Regions from separate parts of the Rhodopseudomonas sp. BR0G17 genome, predicted to be linked through region 2. Evidence: predicted binding sites of a transcription regulator. Region 2 holds the regulator's gene; the other holds the start of a gene.

Region 1 (6,230 bases), on a different contig from region 2:
ACGACGCGGTGCCACTCGGTCTTTTCCTTGCGCTCGCCAGTGGCGCGATCGCGCCAGGACTCGGAAGTGGCAATCCGCAGGTTGGCAATCGGACGCCCGTCCTGGGTCCGCTTGATCTCCGGATCGGCACCGAGATTCCCGACCAGGATCACCTTGTTCACGCTACCCGCCATCGACGTCTCCTCTCAAAACCATACTGACTGCGCGGCTCCGCAACCGGCCGCCGACCGCCCGCCGTCCTGCTCCGCCGCTGCGGTCGCGCCAAAGCTGGCGCGAGCCGTCCCAGCCTCAGCGATTACGCTGTCGCCGCCGCTACGCCCATACGTCCACCAGCGAAAACGCCCGTCGGACGGGATTTATCCACCGGCACGATCTCGGCCAGCTTGTTCTATTTTTGTTCCAAAGTGAAGTGCAAAGTTCAACAGCGCTGGAGCGTCCGCCTTTCACTCGGCCTTTGGCGGAAGCCGGGAGATGAAGTCTCAGCGGTAACCCGCCGTTGAGCGCAACGTTTTCGGCGATCTATCCATGGTTTTAGGAATCACATTTCACTCGCGAGTGTTGCATTTCCGCGACGGCGCGTTGCTCGCATTGCGTGTATGGTCGTCACGTGGAATTTCGAGGGGCGCTCGCGCTTCTCGCTCTGCGGCGGGGACACCGCGGACCGAGAGCCGGTGAAGCACAGACGAACCGGGGGGATTGCGATGAAGAAATTTCTGTTGGGGACTATCGGTTTGATTGCGTTGGGCGCTGCGCCGGCGATGGCTGCCGATCTCGCGGCTCGTCCTTACACCAAGGCACCGCCGATCATTGCGGCGGCTTACGACTGGTCGGGCTTCTACGTCGGCGCCAACGGCGGTTGGGGCACCAGCAGGAAGTGCTGGGATTATCAAGGCACCACGGCTACGCCGTTCCCGGCGTTCGGCGAAGGGTGTCACGACGCTTCCGGCGGCACCGTTGGTGGTCAGATCGGCTATAATTGGCAGGTCGGCACTTGGGTGTTCGGTGTTGAAGCTCAGGGCAACTGGGCCGATTTCAAGGGCTCAAACTCAAGCCTTCGATTCACAAACACGACTGATCAAAGCAAAGTCGATGCGTTCGGCCTGTTCACCGCCCGCGTTGGCTACGCCTGGAGTAATGCTCTGCTTTACGTGAAGGGCGGCGCGGCGGTCACGAGCGACAAGTACACGACTTATCGGACCTTGGCGGGCACGACCATCGACGATGCCAGTGAGACGCGCTGGGGCGCAGCGGTCGGCGGCGGCCTCGAATACGGCTTCACCCCGAACTGGTCGTTCGCCGTCGAATACGATCACCTGTTCATGGGTGGCCGCGACATCACCTTCGCGCCAACCACCAATGTTGACCACATCAAGCAGGACGTCGACGTCGTCACCGCCCGCATCAACTATCGCTGGGGCGGCCCGATCGTGGCGCGCTACTGAGCTTCGCGGCGGCTGATTTCAATCGCGCTTGCGGAAGGCCGGCCTCGCGCCGGCCTTTTTGCGTTCGGACAAATGCAGCGGCCTCGCCGTCGGCCGCGGCAGACCGCGGAGAAGCGATCGTCCTGGCTCGGCCCCAGCGGAACCAGCGGCCCACGCCCTTATCGTCAACAATCCGGTTGATGGACGCCCGCAACCTCTGGCAATCGCGTCGCGTTCTTCCTATGTTCCAGGCTCAGCCCTAACCGGCGCCAGCCCCGGACGCTCCGGCGCGCGCCCCAACCGGCGCGTTGTCGCGCGTCTGGACACCCGCATGGACGAAGTGATCAAGGCCAAGCGTCAGACCCCCGCGGCCTCGAGCCGGACCGCCATCACCATTCGCGGCGCCCGCGAGCACAATCTCAAGAACGTCGACGTCACCATCCCGCGCGACAAGCTGGTGGTGTTCACCGGTCTGTCGGGCTCCGGCAAGTCGTCGCTGGCGTTCGACACCATCTACGCCGAGGGCCAGCGCCGCTACGTCGAGTCGCTGTCGGCCTATGCGCGGCAATTCCTTGAGATGATGCAGAAGCCGGACGTCGACCAGATCGACGGCCTGTCGCCGGCGATCTCGATCGAACAGAAGACCACCTCGAAGAACCCGCGCTCGACTGTCGGCACAGTCACCGAGATCTACGACTACATGCGCCTGCTGTGGGCGCGCGTCGGCGTGCCCTACTCGCCCGCGACCGGCCTGCCGATCGAAAGCCAGACCGTGTCGCAGATGGTCGACCGCGTGCTGGCGCTGCCGGAAGGAACGCGGCTGTATCTGCTGGCGCCGGTGGTTCGCGGCCGCAAGGGCGAGTACCGCAAGGAGCTGGCCGACTGGCTGAAGAAGGGCTTCCAGCGCGTCAAGATCGACGGCGCGTTCCACGAGCTCGCCGAGGCGCCGACGCTCGACAAGAAATTCCCGCACGACATAGACGTCGTGGTCGACCGCATCGTCGTCCGCCCCGACATCGGCCAGCGCCTCGCCGAGAGTTTCGAGACCGCGCTGAAGCTCGCCGAGGGGCTGGCGGTGATCGAGTTTGCGGACGCGCCCGCCGCGCCGCCGGCGGCTGAGCCCGGCAATGACGACGTCGAAGGCAAAAAGAAAAAGGCCGACAAGAAGGTCGCGAAAATCCACGACAAGAGCGGTGCCGAGCGCATCCTGTTCTCGGAGAAGTTCGCCTGCCCGGTGTCCGGCTTCACCATTCCGGAGATCGAGCCCAGGCTGTTCTCGTTCAACAACCCGTACGGCGCCTGCCCCGAATGCGGCGGCCTCGGCATCGAACAGCACATCGACGCCGACCTCGTGGTGCCCGACAAGGAGCTCAGCTTGCGCAAGGGCGCGATAGCGCCGTGGGCAAAGTCGTCCTCGCCGTACTACCTGCAGACGCTGACCGCGCTCGGCAAGCACTACAAGTTCACGCTCGACACCAAGTGGAAGGACCTGTCCAAGAAGGTCCAGAACGTGCTGCTGCACGGCTCCGGCGACGACGAGATCAAGTTCTCCTACGAAGACGGCGTCCGCTCCTACGACACCAAGAAGCCGTTCGAGGGCGTCGTCACCAATATCGAGCGCCGCTTCCGCGAGACCGAGAGCGAGTGGGCGCGCGAGGAGCTCGGCAAGTATTTCTCCGATGTGCCGTGCGACGCCTGCCACGGCCATCGCCTCAAACCCGAGGCGCTGTGCGTCAAGATCGGCGGCAAGCACATCGGCGAAGTCTCCGAGCTGTCGGTGAAGGCGGCCGGCGACTGGTTCGCCAAGGTGCCGGACGTGCTCAACAAGCAGCAGAGCGAGATAGCCGTCCGCATCCTCAAAGAGATCCGCGACCGCCTCAGCTTCCTGCTCGACGTCGGCCTCAATTATCTGACGCTGTCGCGCTCGTCCGGCACGCTGTCGGGCGGCGAAAGCCAGCGCATCCGCCTCGCCTCGCAAATCGGCAGCGGCCTCACCGGCGTGCTCTACGTGCTCGACGAGCCGTCGATCGGCCTGCACCAGCGTGACAACGCCCGGCTGCTCGACACCCTCAAGCGGCTGCGCGACCTCGGCAATACCGTGATCGTCGTCGAGCACGACGAGGATGCCATCCGCCTCGCCGACTACGTGCTCGACATCGGTCCCGGCGCCGGCGTCCATGGCGGCCACATCGTCGCGCAGGGCACGCCCGCCGAGATCATGCGCAATCCGAAGTCGCTGACCGGCAAGTACCTCACCGGAGAACTCGACGTGCCGGTGCCGGAGCGGCGGCCACCGAACCATCGCCGCACCATCAAGCTGGTCAATGCTCGCGGCAACAATCTGAAGAACGTCACCGCCGAGATTCCGCTCGGCCTGTTCACCTGCGTCACCGGCGTCTCCGGCGGCGGCAAGTCGACGCTACTGATCGACACGCTGTATCGCGCGATCGCGCGCAAGCTGAACAACGCCTCCGAGCCGCCGGCGCCGCACGACCGCATCGAGGGTCTCGAGCACATCGACAAGATCATCGACATCGATCAGTCGCCGATCGGCCGCACCCCGCGCTCAAACCCCGCGACCTACACCGGCGCGTTCACGCCGATCCGCGAGTGGTTCGCCGGCCTGCCGGAATCCAAGGCGCGCGGCTATGAGCCCGGCCGGTTCTCATTCAACGTCAAGGGCGGCCGCTGCGAGGCCTGCCAGGGCGATGGCGTCATCAAGATCGAGATGCACTTCCTGCCCGACGTCTACGTCACTTGCGACGTCTGCAAGGGCAAGCGCTACAATCGCGAAACGCTCGACGTGCTCTTCAAGGGCAAGTCGATCGCCGACGTGCTCGACATGACGGTCGAGGAAGCCGCCGAGTTCTTCAAGGCGGTGCCGCGCGTCCGCGAGACCTTCAAGACGCTGCAGCGCGTCGGCCTCGACTACATCCATGTCGGCCAGCAGGCGACGACGCTCTCCGGCGGTGAAGCCCAGCGCGTCAAACTCGCCAAGGAGCTCAGCAAGCGCGCGACGGGGCGCACGCTCTACATTCTCGACGAGCCGACGACAGGCCTGCACTTCCACGATGTGGCCAAGTTGTTAGAGGTGCTGCACGAGCTTGTCGCCCAGGGCAACACTGTAGTGGTGATCGAGCACAATCTCGAAGTCATCAAGACCGCCGACTGGGTCATCGACCTCGGCCCCGAAGGCGGCGACGGCGGCGGCGAAATCGTCGCCTGGGGCCCGCCGGAAGACATCGTCAAAGCGCCGAGGAGCTACACGGGGAAGTTCTTGAAGCCGGTGCTGGAGAAGAAGGGGCCGACGGCGGCGCGGAAGAGGAAGACGGACGAGGCGGCGGAGTGAGGTTGGCGCAATAAACAACACCCTGACCAAGGCAAGACCGTCGAATGGCCGATCAACCTCGGCAACGAGGGCTGCGACGACGGAATCGGATTCAGCAACGTCTTTGGATTCTCAGATGCTAGTGCCAGGCAGTCTCTGCAAGCTGATAGAGCGATAAGGGGCGTATTATTGAACTGAAATCGAGAGGAGTCGGGCCGTGAGGCCTGACAACGATGCGTCGGTGCGCAGCTTTAGGACGCGAGCCTGAACAAAGGCGATTGCTTCGCCGACAGAAGACAAACTACTCACGGGGAGCTTGCATGCTGCGGCCGAATATTTGACAATGAGGTGATATAGCATCCCGTCGTAGACGTTTGCGGATTCGTTTGAATCAATGCCTTACCTGCCCCGGGAGTATCGCCCCGACATTGATGGGCTTCGCGCAATCGCCGTTCTGGGAGTTCTAATATTTCATGCTTTCCCAGCATTGTTACCGGGCGGATTCACCGGCGTTGACGTATTCTTCGTAATCTCCGGATTTTTAATCTCTCGGATCATATTCCGCGAACTCTCGGCCGGACATTTTACCATAGGTTATTTCTACACGCGACGAATTCGCCGTATCTTCCCGGCTCTGCTCATCATATTACTGCTATGCTTATTTGCTGGCTGGTTCATGCTTCTACCAGATGAGTTTGAGCAGGTCGGCAAGCACGTTCTGGCAGGTGCCAGCTTCATTTCTAATTTCCTTAATCTCTCCGAGGCAGGCTATTTCGATGCCGCGGCGGAAAAGAAACCGTTGCTGCATCTATGGTCTCTGGGTGTTGAAGAGCAATTCTACATCGTCTGGCCGCTGCTGTTGATGCTGGTTTGGCGCTTCAGGCGTCTCTTAGTCCCTCTTCTAGTTCTGTCGTTCGCTGGATCGCTGGCTCTCAGCATCTCGTTGTCGCCAACGCATCCAACCGCCGCCTTCTATTTGCCCGTCACGCGTGTATGGGAGCTGAGTATAGGGGGCGTGCTCGCCTATCTCAGCCATTCGTCAAAATGGGGCGAGTTCAGTGACGCGCCGGTCAACCATTGCATTGGACGTCTGGGATGTGAAGCAGCCATTGCCGGTGGGCTCATGCTGATCGTCGCTGGAATGATATTGACAGATCGCCGCGACGTTTTCCCTGGCTGGCGTGCTTTGATTCCGACCACGGGTGCCGCGATAGTTATCGCGTTTGCGCCGGGGTCTCGCTATGTGGTCAGACTACTTTCGAACCCGCTGGCGGTCGGCGTCGGTTTGATCAGCTATCCGTTGTATCTAGTTCACTGGCCCATTCTGTCATTCATCGCACTCGTCTCTCCTGGACGGCCTCCGACAGAATGGATCCTCTTTGCGCTGTTCACTAGCTTCGCAGCGGCGTGGCTGATCTATCAGTGTGTCGAACTCAATGTTCGCCGTTACAAACTCTCGCCGCTGATTCTGCTGGCCACGA
Region 2 (6,230 bases):
ATAAGCCGGTGTTCAATCGAACCATCGGGTTGCGCGATACCTTCGCCAAGGAAGTCGCGAAGGGCTGAACTACCACCGATCCTGATTGCGCTCCGCCGGTGATTGCCGGCGGAGGCATTCTGCTCCACTGTTCCGCTCGCGGCGGACGGGGGCGGGTGCCGTGGAGCGGCGCGATCGGACCAGAGCACGGACATGGCCGACCGGGGCGCCGGCGGGCGCCGGTTCGTTGCTGCCGTCCGGCCTGTCGTGGGGACCGGCCTTTCTTGATCTGTTACGCGACTGGGCGCGGGCCGAGGTGGGGCCGGGCCGGTTGCTGCCGTGGACGCCGGTGGCATTCGGCGCCGGTATTGCCGTGTACTTCGCCGCCGATCACGAGCCGGTTGCCTGGGTGGCGGCAGCGACCGCGTCGGTGTTCGGAATCGCGGCCATCCTGCTGCGGCGCAGCCAGGCCTTCGCACCGGTCCTGTTGCTGGCGGCTCTCGTGGCAGGCTTTGCGACCGCGTCGCTGAAAGCTGCGCGGATCGCGCATCCGGTGCTGGCCGCGCCGGTGTTCGCAGCGGAGCTGCGGGGCTTCGTCGAAATCCGCGAGGAGCGCGAGCGCACCGATCGCTTCGTTCTCCGCGTGACGCAAATGCAGGCGGCGCGGGCACCATCGCTGGAGCGGGTGCGGCTGTCGGTGAAGAAAGGGACGGCGCCTGCGGTCGGCAGCTTCGTGACACTGAAGGCGCGGCTTCAGCCACCGCTTCAGCCGCTGCGACCGGGCAGCTACGACTTCGCGCGCGATTTGTACTTCCAGGGAATCGCTGCGTCCGGCTTCGTACTCGGCGCGATCACCACCGCCGAGCCGCCGCAGGATGGCGGCTGGCGCTTGCGCTACGCCGCGGTGATGCAGGGCCTGCGCGATGCGATCGATGCCCGGATCCGCGCGTCGCTGGGCGGCGATCCGCGCGCGATCGCCACCGCGCTGCTCACAGGTAAGCGAGACGCGATCTCGACCCCGGTGAACGACGCGATGTTCATCTCCGGTCTCGGTCACGTGCTGTCGATCTCCGGCTATCACATGGCGGTGGTGGCCGGCGTGGTGTTCTTCGCGCTGCGCGCACTGCTGGCGCTGATCCCGCGGCTGACCGTGACGTTTCCAATCAAGAAGGTTGCGGCCGCGGTCGCGCTGCTCGCCGCGGCGTTCTATCTGGCGCTGTCGGGTGCGGAAGTCGCGACCCAGCGCAGCTTTCTGATGACCGCGGTGGTGCTAATCGCCGTGATGGTCGACCGCCGCGCAATCACGTTTCGGACGCTGGCGCTGGCTGCACTGGTCGTGCTGTTGATCGCGCCGGAAGCGTTGGTGCATCCGAGCTTCCAGATGTCGTTCGCGGCCACACTCGGCCTGGTCGCGCTGGTACAGATCGGCATGCCGGCGGTGTTCGCGCAGGCCGATAGTTCGACTGCTGCGCGGGTGGCGCTGTGGGGCGGGCGGGAAATTGCGCTGCTGGCGCTGGCTTCGCTGGTCGCCGGCTTCGCGACGATGCCGTACGCAGCCTATCACTTCCACCGCATCACCCCCTATGGTGTACTCAGCAATCTGGCGGCCATGCCGGTGGTGTCGGCGATCGTGATGCCGGCGGGGCTGCTCGGGCTCGCGGCGATGCCGTTCGGGCTCGATGCGCCGTTCTGGCGGATCATGGAACTCGGGATCGACTGGATGATCCTGGTCGCCCGATGGGTGGCGTCGCTGCCCGGCGCGGTCGGCCGCGTCACCGCGTTCGGCACCGGCCCCTTGCTCGTCGCCTCGCTCGGTATCGTGATGCTCGGTCTGCTCCGCTCGCCGCTGCGCTGGGCCGGGGCGCTCGGCGTTGGCGTCGCCATCGCCTGGGCGGCGCTGACGCCGCAGCCGGAGGTGCTGATTGCCGGCGACGGCAGGCAGGTCGCGGTACGCGGCGCCGACGGCCGGCTGCGCCTGATGCAGGGCGGCGGGGATAGCTTTCGGCTGAAGGAGTGGCTCGCTTCCGATGCCGATTCCCGTGCCCCGGATGCAGCGTCGCTGCGTGCCGGCGTCTCCTGCGATCCGGACGGCTGTGTCACGCCGCTCGCCGACGGACGGCTGGTGGCGCTGTCGCTCCGCCCCGACGGGCTCGCCGACGATTGCGCCCGTGCCGTGCTGATCGTCACGGCCGGCCAGCCACCGCCGGATTGCGCCGCACGGGTGATCGGCCGGGACGAATTGCAGGCGAATGGCGCGCTGGCGCTGCGGCGGAGCGCAAACGATCCAGGGCTGTTCGTGGCGGAGGCCGCCCGACCTCGCGGCCAGAGCCGGCCCTGGGCTCCAGCGGCCGCGGAGGCGACGGACGCGTCTATCTCGACCGAACCTTCAAGTCGCCGCCGTGCGCCGATCGACGCCACGCCGGCTCCGCAGGACCAAGTGGGCGACGAGTAGGGCGCAAAGGCCCGCACGCCGACGACAGAGCGGGCGACCAGCTCTGTCCACTGCACGCCTCAATACTTGCGGTACAGCCCGATCAGCTTGCCCTGGATGCGGACGCGGTTCGGCGGCAGGATCCGCACCTCGTAGGCGGCGTTGGCCGGCTCCAGCGCGATCGAGGCGCCGCGGCGGCGGAAGCGTTTCAGCGTAGCTTCCTCTTCGTCGATCAGCGCCACCACGATGTCGCCGGTGTCGGCGATGTCGTTCTTCTGGATCAGCGCCATGTCGCCATCGAGGATGCCTGCTTCGACCATCGAGTCGCCGCGCACTTCCAGCGCGTAGTGTTCGCCGCTGCCGAGCATGTCGGCTGGAACGCTGATGGTGTGGCTGCGGCTTTGCAGGGCTTCGATCGGCGTACCGGCTGCGATCCGTCCCATCACCGGCACCGCGACGCTGCCGCGATCGTTGTCATCCTCGGCCGGCGCCGGGCTTGGCGGCCGCACCTTGCCGAGATTGCCTTCGATCACGCTCGGGGTGAAACCGCGCCGGCTGTTGCCGGGCATCCCGCCGGTGTCGGGCAGCTTGATGACTTCGATCGCGCGGGCGCGATTGGGCAGCCGCCGGATGAAGCCGCGCTCTTCCAGCGCGGTGATCAGGCGATGAATGCCGGACTTGGAACGGAGGTCGAGCGCATCCTTCATCTCGTCGAAGGACGGCGGCACGCCGGCTTCCTTCAGTCGCTCGTTGATGAATTTCAACAGCTCAAACTGCTTGCGCGTCAGCATCGGCAAATCCCCAGTCGGCGATGATGTGCCGGTTCGAGGTGCGTTTCGGTTCGGGCCACGAGCCCTTGTGAGAGCGTCATCGTCGCCGAATCTCGAAAACAAATCATGAACGGACACTATCTGTTCGGGGTGTGTTCCGCAACCTCTTAATCGAAATCTAGGATTTTCACGGGTCGCTATAGCGGGAGCTTAAGGATGACGCAGGGTGAACCGGCCGGTGCGGCCGGCGCGAAAGCCGGGCGCACGATCAGCGCTTCCGCCGACGCCAGCCGCGCCAGCAGCGACGAATCCTGGCTGTCGACCGGAGTGGCGATCTGCCGTCCGGTTTGGTCGTGCGACAGCGTGGCGCGCAGATAGTCTTCGCGCTGATCGTTGGCAGAAAGGTCCGCGCCGAGCAGCGCCGGCTCGCGGACATGCCTTGGCTCGCTCATGCCGCACAGCGCGCGGATCAGCGGCACCATGAACAGCACCGCGCAGACGTAGGACGACACCGGATTGCCGGGCAGGCCGATCACCCGCATCGGGCCGAGATGGCCGTGCATCATCGGCTTGCCCGGCCGCATCGCGATCTTCCAGAACGCGATCGTGGTGCCTTCGGCCTCCAGCGCGCCTTTGACCAGATCATGGTCGCCGGCCGATGCGCCGCCGGTGGTGACGAGCAGATCGACGCCGAGATCGCGAGCCTGCCGGATCGCGGCCTGGGTCGCGTCCAGCGTGTCGGCGGCGATGCCGAGGTCGATCACGTCGGCGCCCTCGGCGCGCGCCAGCGCACGCAGCGCGTAGCCGTTGGAATAGACGATCTGGCCGGGCGCGGGCGTGGTGCCCGGCATCACCAGCTCATCGCCGGTGGCGAGCATCGCCAGCCGCGGGCGGCGATGCACCGGCAGCGCCGCGTGGTTCATGCCGGCCGCAAGCGCGAGGTCGCGGTCGCTGAGCCGGTGGCCCTGGCGCAGCAGCACCTGGGCTTCCTTGAAATCGATTCCGGCCGGGCGGATGTGACGGCCGGGTTTGACGGCTTCATTGACAGTGACGCGGTCGCCGTCGCGCACGGTGTCTTCCTGGATCACCACGGCGTCCGAACCCTCCGGCACCACGCCGCCGGTGAAGATGCGCAGCGCCTCGCCTGGGCCGATGCCTATCGTCGCCGGGCGGCCGGCTGCGATCTCGCCGATCACCCGGAGCGTTGCCGGTGTCGCCGCCACGTCCGCCGCGCGCACGGCGTAGCCGTCCATTGCCGACATCGCCTGCGGCGGCTGGGTCCGCAGCGCGGCGAGATCGCGCGCCAGCACGCGGCGGTGAGCGTCCTCGATCGCGACCAGCTCGGTGTCGAGCCCATGCGCACCAGCCAGCACCGCGGCCAGCGCGTCGTCGACCGGCATCAGAGCCATCGGGCTTCTCCCTCGCAGGCAAGTTGAAATCGAACCGTCACGATCCGGCTTTAGGTGGCGCGCGGCGCCTGCGCAAGATGCGCCCGGCGTCGGCTGTGAGCGCGGCGTCCCGCCGCGTCGGCCTAAATCATTATTGTCGAACCGTCGTCTTCGCCTGTACGACCGGTTCCAGGCATCGAGCGGACGTGGAGCGCGCAGATGGAAGATTTCCCGAAATGGTTCCTGCGGATCATGGTCGTGGTCGGCATCATCGCGTTCGGCTCGGTGTATTGGATGCGCCACGACTGGAGCAAAGGCTGGGCGCCGTCGTTCAACGCCGGCGATTACGGCCCGCCGTCCGCATCCGCGCCTGAGCCTGCAGCGGCTCCGGCGGCTGCGCCGGCCGCAGCTCCGAGCGAAGCCGCACGCCCTGCGGCAGCGCCGAGCGCACAGCCGAGCCGTGCGTCCACGCCGTGCCAGCCGATCGGCCGCACCGCCAAGGGCGAGCTGGTGTACTCGATGGATTGCCGGGCGCTGCCGGCGCAGTAACGAGCGCACGCCGCCGTGCTTTTGAAGCGCTAATCGATGATCTCGGCGCCTTCGGCGCTGAGGCGGGCGAGACCGTCCTTCATCTGCTGCACGCGCTCGGGCGGGTGGCCCTGCCACTTGGTCACTTCGGCGACGATGCGCAGCGGATGCTTCGAGCGATAGGACAGCGTCGGATTGCCGGGAAACTTCTTGTCGGTGAGATTGGGATCGTCTTCGAACGGGCCGGTCGGCTCGACCACATAGATCCGCTGCGGCGCATCGCCGGCGGCGAGCTCGGCGCCCCAGATCGCAGCGTCCAGCGTGCCGGAGAAATACACCCAGGACAGCGGCGCTACGGTAGTGAAGTTAGACTGGTAGCCGACCACGATCAGCTCGCCGGGAGCGAGATCGGCCCGCGTGCCGTGGAAGAACTGACGCACGAACATGCTGGCCGCTGCGGACATGAGGGGCGCGCTCCGGTGTGACTGAACCGACGACAACGACGTCGGTGCGTGTCGGGTTCATCAGCCTCGAGGCTGATACCGAGCGCGTCGCGGTTTCCTTCGCCCGGCTCAAGACGCAGTGAGATCCGAGTGGAAGAGGCCGGTCCTAAGCGGTGGCCGGCGCTGGGCCGCCGTCATCGGCCTTGATCATCACCGGCAGATAGACGCTGACGAATTCCGGCGGCAGGCGGCGCGGGCGGCCGCTGCTCAGTTCGATGCACACCAGTTGCCAGCGTCCGCGCATGATGGTGGCGCCGTCGCGCAGGCGGATCAGCTGGAAGCGGCGTTCCATCACCAGCTTGCCGTCGCTGCCATAGATCCAAGTTCCCAGCAGCAGCTCGTCGCCCAAATGGCTCGGCAGCAGGTAGTCGTATTCGCCGCGCCGGATCGCCATCGCCCGATCGATCCGCTGCCAGTCGGCGAGCGACAGCCCGAGCGCTTCTGAATGCGCCCAGCCGACGCTGTCGCACCAGCGCACATAGACGGAGTTGTTGGTGTGGTTGAGGCCGTCGATATCGGCCGGCGCGGGCGTCATCGGCAGCGTGAACGGGGCGGGATGATCCCAGGCAAGATCGGCAGAAGCGTCGGTCATCATCGCGTCTCGTCGGTCGGTCGTTTCGCGCGCTTACAG

The links. Region 2 encodes LexA, which represses DNA repair genes until DNA is damaged. Its sites were predicted from a motif close to TGTTCNNNNTGTGTTCNG; they were not measured.
Region 1: a site for LexA is predicted at 1,654-1,671, ahead of uvrA (excinuclease ABC subunit UvrA). Genes of this name have one in related genera too.

What each region holds. Positions count from the first base shown of each region.
Region 1 is NZ_QUML01000001.1:69,955-76,184, reverse strand. Features, by position in the region: gene DY467_RS00360 (single-stranded DNA-binding protein) at 1-173, opposite strand, end outside; gene DY467_RS00355 (outer membrane protein) at 702-1,442, shown strand; gene uvrA (excinuclease ABC subunit UvrA) at 1,753-4,770, shown strand; gene DY467_RS00345 (acyltransferase family protein) at 5,144-6,230, shown strand, end outside.
Region 2 is NZ_QUML01000006.1:159,117-165,346, forward strand. Features, by position in the region: gene DY467_RS07295 (glutamine--tRNA ligase/YqeY domain fusion protein) at 1-68, shown strand, start outside; gene DY467_RS07300 (ComEC/Rec2 family competence protein) at 161-2,431, shown strand; gene lexA (transcriptional repressor LexA) at 2,491-3,201, opposite strand; gene DY467_RS07310 (molybdopterin molybdotransferase MoeA) at 3,378-4,589, opposite strand; gene DY467_RS07315 (hypothetical protein) at 4,788-5,117, shown strand; gene arr (NAD(+)--rifampin ADP-ribosyltransferase) at 5,147-5,560, opposite strand; gene DY467_RS07325 (acyl-CoA thioesterase) at 5,706-6,194, opposite strand; gene DY467_RS07330 (HAD family hydrolase) at 6,225-6,230, opposite strand, start outside.